One region of the Brevibacillus choshinensis genome, then DNA from elsewhere that is predicted to be linked to it. Evidence: riboswitches for the same ligand, from Rfam matches in the RefSeq annotation. Region 1 holds a riboswitch; the other holds the start of a gene.
The links. A riboswitch is a leader RNA that binds a small molecule or an ion and turns the genes downstream of it on or off. The one in region 1 is predicted to bind cyclic di-GMP.
Positions count from the first base shown of each region.

Region 2: another riboswitch for cyclic di-GMP. It lies ahead of JNE38_RS25105 (GNAT family N-acetyltransferase); the one in region 1 lies ahead of JNE38_RS29600 (methyl-accepting chemotaxis protein).

Region 1 is NZ_CP069127.1:5,961,311-5,964,730, reverse strand. It holds gene JNE38_RS29610 (cupin domain-containing protein) at 1-518, shown strand, start outside; gene JNE38_RS29605 (PH domain-containing protein) at 640-1,017, shown strand; cyclic di-GMP riboswitch class I at 1,240-1,337, shown strand; gene JNE38_RS29600 (methyl-accepting chemotaxis protein) at 1,410-3,383, shown strand.
Region 2 is NZ_CP069127.1:5,018,496-5,021,915, forward strand. It holds gene JNE38_RS25100 (aliphatic sulfonate ABC transporter substrate-binding protein) at 1-951, shown strand, start outside; cyclic di-GMP riboswitch class I at 1,090-1,173, shown strand; gene JNE38_RS25105 (GNAT family N-acetyltransferase) at 1,355-1,906, shown strand; gene JNE38_RS25110 (methyl-accepting chemotaxis protein) at 1,908-3,371, shown strand.

The DNA.
Region 1 (3,420 bases):
CGTTTACGAATCAAGTCTCGACTTACCGCGTCACACCCGGTCAAGTAGCCAACGTCCCCCAAGGCTGGTGGCATTGGGAAGTAGCGACCGAAGACAACACCCATCTGATTGCTATTTTTAACGCACCGATACCAGAGGTTATTCTCGCATCGGATATCCTGCGCCTGACGCCGAGCAATATCATGGCTCACACATACTGCCTGAATGAGGCGCAGTGGAGGGACACGATTTCTCCTATTCAGATGTCGACTTTCATCGGGCCCCCTGTCAATTGCTACCAAGGCCAAGTCCAAGGTCTTGCAAACCAGCAGCCGCAGGTATACGGCTATCAGCTTCCCTATCAGCAAGCGCCAGTTCCGCCACAGTCCGGATTTGGGCAGGGATCGCCGTTTGCGCCGGGGACGTATCCACAGCAGCCGCAAGGGACGTTTCCACAACAGCAACAAGGGATGTATCCACAACAGCAGCAAGGGATGTACCCGCAACAGCAGCAAGGCATCTTTCCGCAGCATTGGTAAAGCAACGTGATAAACTGGCCAGTTCGGCCGGTTTTTTTTGCATAGGCCTGCGTGTGCAGGTTGCCATAAAAATGGTATATTTACCCATATGTGCAAATGTCCAAGGAACGGGGGAAAAGGGATGGGGTTGTTTGACGGGTTAATGGGGAATGCGTCAGAGGTCAGTGTCGCCGAGGCTCAGAATGAATTTGGCCACATTCTCGGACGAAATGAACGGATTGAGAAAGCGTACCGCTTGATTCGGGATCTTTTTATCTTTACGGATAAACGATTGATTCTGATTGACAAACAGGGGCTGACAGGAAAAAAGGTGGAGTTTCATTCCATCCCGTACAAAAGCATTACCCACTTCAGCATTGAAACGGCGGGCAGCTTTGACCTGGATGCGGAACTCAAAATCTACATTTCCGGCAGCCAGATGCCACTGCAAAGGCAATTCAACAAAAATCTGAACATCTATGAGGTTCAGAGTGTACTGGCGGATTACGTACTGAAGTAAGTGAGAATATACGAGATAAGCTGATTCCTAGGAAGAGATGGAATCAGCTTGTTTATTTTTCGTTAAAATAAATGGTTTATCTGTGAGTGTAAATGGGAAGTAAAACAAAGTGGATAAATATGGAGTGTAATAAATGAACAGTCTTTTTGTAAAAAATATGAAAAATAGGTCCATTATTTTCCACATTATGATATAGTGCTTTTAGCACATTAAAACGACAAAAAATGACAAAGGCAAACCTGTTGAAAGGCAGGGACGCAAAGCCACGGGTCTAAGGCGGTATAGACAGATATAGCTGCTAAGATAGCCGGGTTGCCAGACCGTAAGCGCAAGAGGCTGTCGGATGGCAGTCTTTTTTTTGTTGGCAATAAAAGGATAGGAGGACCAAACGAATGAAAGCTAGCTTAAGGAGAAAGTTGATTGTCGTCATGTGTCTGCTCCTGGTCATCAGCCTCGGTACCGTGTGCGGTGCCAGCTATTGGAGCTCCTCAAAGCTATTGGCTTCCAGCTTGGATAAGGAAGCTGAACTGGCTGCGAGTAACCTTTCCATCCGAATCGACAGTTTCTTCCAAGAGAAAATTGGGATCGTTGAAACCATAGGAGAGATGATTTCATCCGATAACAATTTTGATCACGACCTGAAGCTGATCCAAGAGGCCCAAAAGAAAAATCCAGAGTTTGAGACATTTTTCTTTTCCTATGACTTAAGTGGCACAAAGGTTATCAACTTCAAAGGGGAAGAGACCAATCCTTCTGACCGTCCTCACTTTCAGGAAGCCGGCAAGGGGGAAGGGAAGATCATTGTCTCTGAGCCTGTGATCTCGCAGCGGACAGGCAATAACATCGTGACCGTCATTGTTCCGTTGATGAAGGACAATCGCCAGTATGGCTATGTCGGTTCCACGATTCCGATCAATGAAATTCAAAAGACCGTTTCCATGGAAAAATTCGGGCAAAGCGGCTATGCCTTTTTGGTCAGCAAAAAGGGAACGTACATCTGGCATCCCACTGCCGACTTGATCTTGAAGGAATCGCTATTGAAAACCAATATTCCAGAGCTTCAGACAGCATTTGAAGCGATCCAGCAAGGAAACCATGGAATCATTCAATACAAACAGAATGAAATGGCGCAATTTGCTTCATTCGCCAGCACGAAAATGAACTGGGGCGTATTCATTACGGCTCCGACAGTCGAGCTGCATGCTCCGGTAAATGAACTGTCCATCAAACTGGTGGTCATTTCTCTGGCAGTTCTCATCATCGGCATCTTGCTCGTGTACTTCCTGGCCGTCCGTTTGGTCAAGCCTATCCAGCGCCTGAATCATGCAGTCAACGTCGTGGCACAAGGCAATTTGACGGAAACGGTGACAGTGGAAGGGAAAGACGAGATCGCCGTATTGTCGCGTGACTTTAACCAGACGGTTTCGCACCTGAAGGATTTGATTGAAGGAGTATCGCTGTCGTCTGACCAGGTGCTGCGGTTTACACAGGAAGTTTCCGCAGGTATTGAGCATGCGACTGATAACGTCAACCGAATTGGGGCCTCCATCGCTCAAATTTCCGAAGGGTCACAGGCACAGGCTAACAGCTCTTCAGAAGTGGCTTTGTCCATGAACGATATGGCCGTAGGTATCGTGAAAATTGCGGAGACCTCTTCATACGTATCCGAAGCGGCACGTGAGGCAACCTCGCAAGCAGAACAAGGTACGGCGGTCGTAGAGCAGGCCGTGAGACAAATGGGCAGCATCGGAGAAGGCACCAGCAAAGCTGCAGAAGCGATCGAGCGACTCAATGGACGTTCCAAAGAAATTGAGGGAATCCTCGATACCATCAGTCAATTGACATCGCAAATCAATTTGCTTGCGCTGAACGCTTCCATCGAGGCGGCACGCGCCGGCGAGCATGGGCGTGGCTTTGCGGTCGTGGCAGGCGAAGTGAAGAACCTCGCCAATCAATCGGAAGCATCGGCATCCCAAATTGCCCAGCTGATTAGCGAAATCCAGCAGGATACCCGCCATGCGGTTGAAGTAATGAACGAGGGGAATCAAAACGCGCAGGAAGGCATTCAGCTCATCGAAGAAGTGCGCGACATTTTCGCTCATATCCTCGATTCGTCCCGTAATGTGGCTGGACACATCCTGGAGGTTTCAGCGGCATCAGAACAAATGTCTGCGGGATCGGAGCAAGTCAGCGCATCCGTCGACGAAATGCATCATATTGCCAAGCACGCCTCCGAAGATGCACAGACGGTTGTCGAGGCGACAGCAGAACAGCTGCAAGCGATTCAGGAGATTGCTGATTCGGTGGAGCGTTTGAAAGCCGTAGCGGAAGAACTGCAGCACGGTGTAGGCAAGTTCACCCTGTAAGAACAAGTCCCTTTTTGAAAGGGGGGATGCGATGCAA
Region 2 (3,420 bases), 940 kb from region 1:
CAAGGTCAGAGCGCAGCCACTTCCGTGGGAAAAGAAAAGGTGGTCGTGAACATCGGTATTCAGGGCAGCACAGGGATCCTCTCCTACGCCCGGGATAAGGGAGCCTTTGAAGAAGCCTTCGCCAAGGCGGGAGCTGAAGTCAGATGGCATGAATTCGCGAGCGGCCCTCCCCATTTTGAAGCGATCGCTTCCGGTCGTCTCGATTTTGGAGCAACAGGCGGCACACCCGTTGTCTCGGCCCAAACAGGCGGTGTCGATTTCAAGGCGATCGCCGTGACCAGTGACGGAAAGCGCAACAACGCGATTGTCATCCCCAAAAACAGTCCGATCACTGACATCAAGGAGTTAAAGGGCAAAAAAATTGCCGTCGCCAAAGGCAGCAGCGCTTACAACTTCCTGTACATGGTATTGGATCGTGCCGGCCTGAAAGCGGAGGATGTGCAAATCATCCACCTGCAGCCGGACGAGGCACGCCCCGCTCTCGATACGGGTGCCATCGATGCTTGGTCGACTTGGGAGCCGTATGTCACCACTGCCCTGGTCCAGACCCAGGCAAAATCTCTCGTCACCGGAGAGGATCTCCATATCTTTGCTCCCGGCTTTCTGATTGCGCGTACCGGCTTTACGGCAGAGCATCCTGAACTGACGGTGCTATTTCTCAAAACCTATGAAGAGGTTCGCCAATACTACGTCTCCCATCTCGACGAAGTGACGGATGAATTCGTCAAGACGAAGAAGCTCGAGCGTGAGATCGTCAGCAAGGTCCTGCAAAATTCCAGCCCGATTCTCTCCCCGATCACACCTGAATTCGCCAAAGCCCATCAGGAGCAGGCTGACTTCCTCTACTCTGTGGGCGCGATCAAAAAGAAGCTGGATACGTCGCAAGTCTTGGAGAGCAAGTTTGTCGAACAGGCATTGAAAGAAGCGGGTGAAAAAAATAAGCCATTCTAGTAAAGTGGGAAAAGGAATTAGCCGATAGTTTTAAGAGAATAGAAAATGGTTAATTATACCTACCCAAAACTTGACAATTAAACAAGAATACTATAATATTTTACATAATCCGACATAAATTTACATTTTTCGAAATTCGATGAAAAAGGGCAAAACCATCTAAAGGTGGTGACGCAAAACCACGGGTCTAAAGTCGTTGACTATGATAGCCGGGTTGCCATACATCCGAAAGAGATGCCTTGATGTTGGTGACTTGGGTTGTTCCAGTACTTGGGATGACTCTTTTTTTTTAGTTTATTTGATGGGAGGGCGCATTTTAAGAGAAAACACGGCGAATTACGAACTGGGGAAGCAGTCTCATACAAAAAAATAGAGAGATAAACAAAAATGGTGGAGTGGGAAAATGTACAAACATGTTGATTCTACGGAGAACTTGGCATTGTTCCATCAAATCAAGGAAGTCGTATGGAGTTCCATGGGATTCGAAATGGAGTACGCCAAGGATGGTTCTGATCTTTACCTGCTGCTGGCAGAGGACGGAGAGGCTGGAGGCACTTTTGAATTTACTCCTTATTCGAAATCAAATGCGTTCATCCATTCGTTGTTTGATGATGTCATCACATCCGATATGAAACTTATGGAGGTAGACAGCCTGGCTGTTCTCCCCTCTTATCGCGGGCAGCTCGGTCGCAAAGGAATTTGCCTGATGATCGATTACGCGGAACAACATGGCTATACACATGCAGTCGGCATTGCGGATCCGACTTTTTTTCGATCGATGAACGAGAAATACAAGCTCCGTGCTACGCAAGTCAAGGATAACATCTTCTATAAAGGCGCAGAAGCGATCCCGACGCTCTTTCACCTGAAAGAAGTCTACGCCAATAAAGAAAATCCGCAATATTCATGGTACACACCAGCATCTACTCAAAGAAAAGTCGAGGTCATGCGTTGATATGGATCTATTACGAAGAAGGAACAACTGGGTCGTCATCGTTTTTGCTAGTATCATCACGGTCGTTCAGCTCATCAATCTGATAGTGGGCGTTCCGCTCGGGTTTGTTTTGACGGTTCTGGGCATCTTGTATGTCGTACTGGCGCCCTTTACTTATCTCTCCAACCGCCCGAACTTACGAGAGAAATTTGCACCGTTCATGAAGTTTTTCAATTTTGTGGTGATCGCGATCTTCATGTTTGTGATCGTTCACCTGGATCCCTACATGGTTAACATCATGACCATGATGTTCTTTGTGGCTGTCATGGGAATCTACCAAGACAAAATCATTAACATCCTGACGATTCTCACGACACTAGGGATTGTTTCCTATTATTTCTTTACCCAAGGCGAAGCGATTTTCCATGCGACATCTCCGGTTGAGCTGATGTACTACCTGCTTCCATTCTGCTTCGTTTCCGTCACCAGCATGATGCACGCGCATTTCAACAACAGGCTGCAAGCGGATAGCGAAACGCAAAAACGCGAAGCGATCGAATCCAAGGAATCCTTGCAGCGCGTACTCGATCAGATCAATCACTCGTTGACATCCGTCCAGGAATACCAGGAAAACCTCAACAAAGTTACAGATGGAGTCAATCTCCGAGCAGTTGAGACCGTCACATCGCTGGAGGGCATTCTCAAATCGTTCGGCGTGCAAACCGCCAATACGAATGAGCTGCGCAATGAAATGGCATCGACCAATGTTCAAGTGGAAGATATGACTCGCTCTGTGACCGAGATGCATGATTACGTGGAATCCACCAAGGAAGCGACACAAGAGAGCGGCAAGCGCATTGGAAACATCGGAAGTGACTTTGAGCGCTTTATCAAGGATATCCAAGGCACCAACAGCCTGATCCAAGAGCTGTACAAAGAAACGGAGAACATCGAGAAAATCATTCAGACCATCTCCGAAATTTCCGCGCAGACCAATCTGCTCGCGCTGAATGCCACCATCGAGGCGTCCCGCGCCGGAGAACACGGTCGAGGCTTCGCAGTGGTTGCGGATGAGGTACGCAAGCTTGCCGAATCCTCCAAGGTCTCTTCGGAATCGATCGCGACCCTCTTGATGAACATTCGCGAAAAAATGAAGCGCGTCTCGGATATGATTTCGGAATCTCAAGTGTCATTTGAGAAAAATAGCGAAGGCATCTTGGAAGTTCAGGAGATGTTCGCCAACGTCGACAACTACATGCATGACTTTGCTGAGAAAACCAAATTCCTGCAGGAGTTTATCGTTCATGTGAACAGCATGATGCAGGAAGTCGGAGCCAAAGTCGAGCTGAATGCCGACATCACCGACAAAAACAAAGAAAGCCTGGAGGATGTGCTGCTTCTCGTCTCTGAGCAAAAAGACGAGGTCGTCAAAGTATCGGGCGGCTTTGAGAAAATCGAGCAGCAGATCCGTGGGCTGAATATCTAATCTTCACTGGCTTTCAGGCCCCATTCTAAAACAGCCTTGCGTCCACACA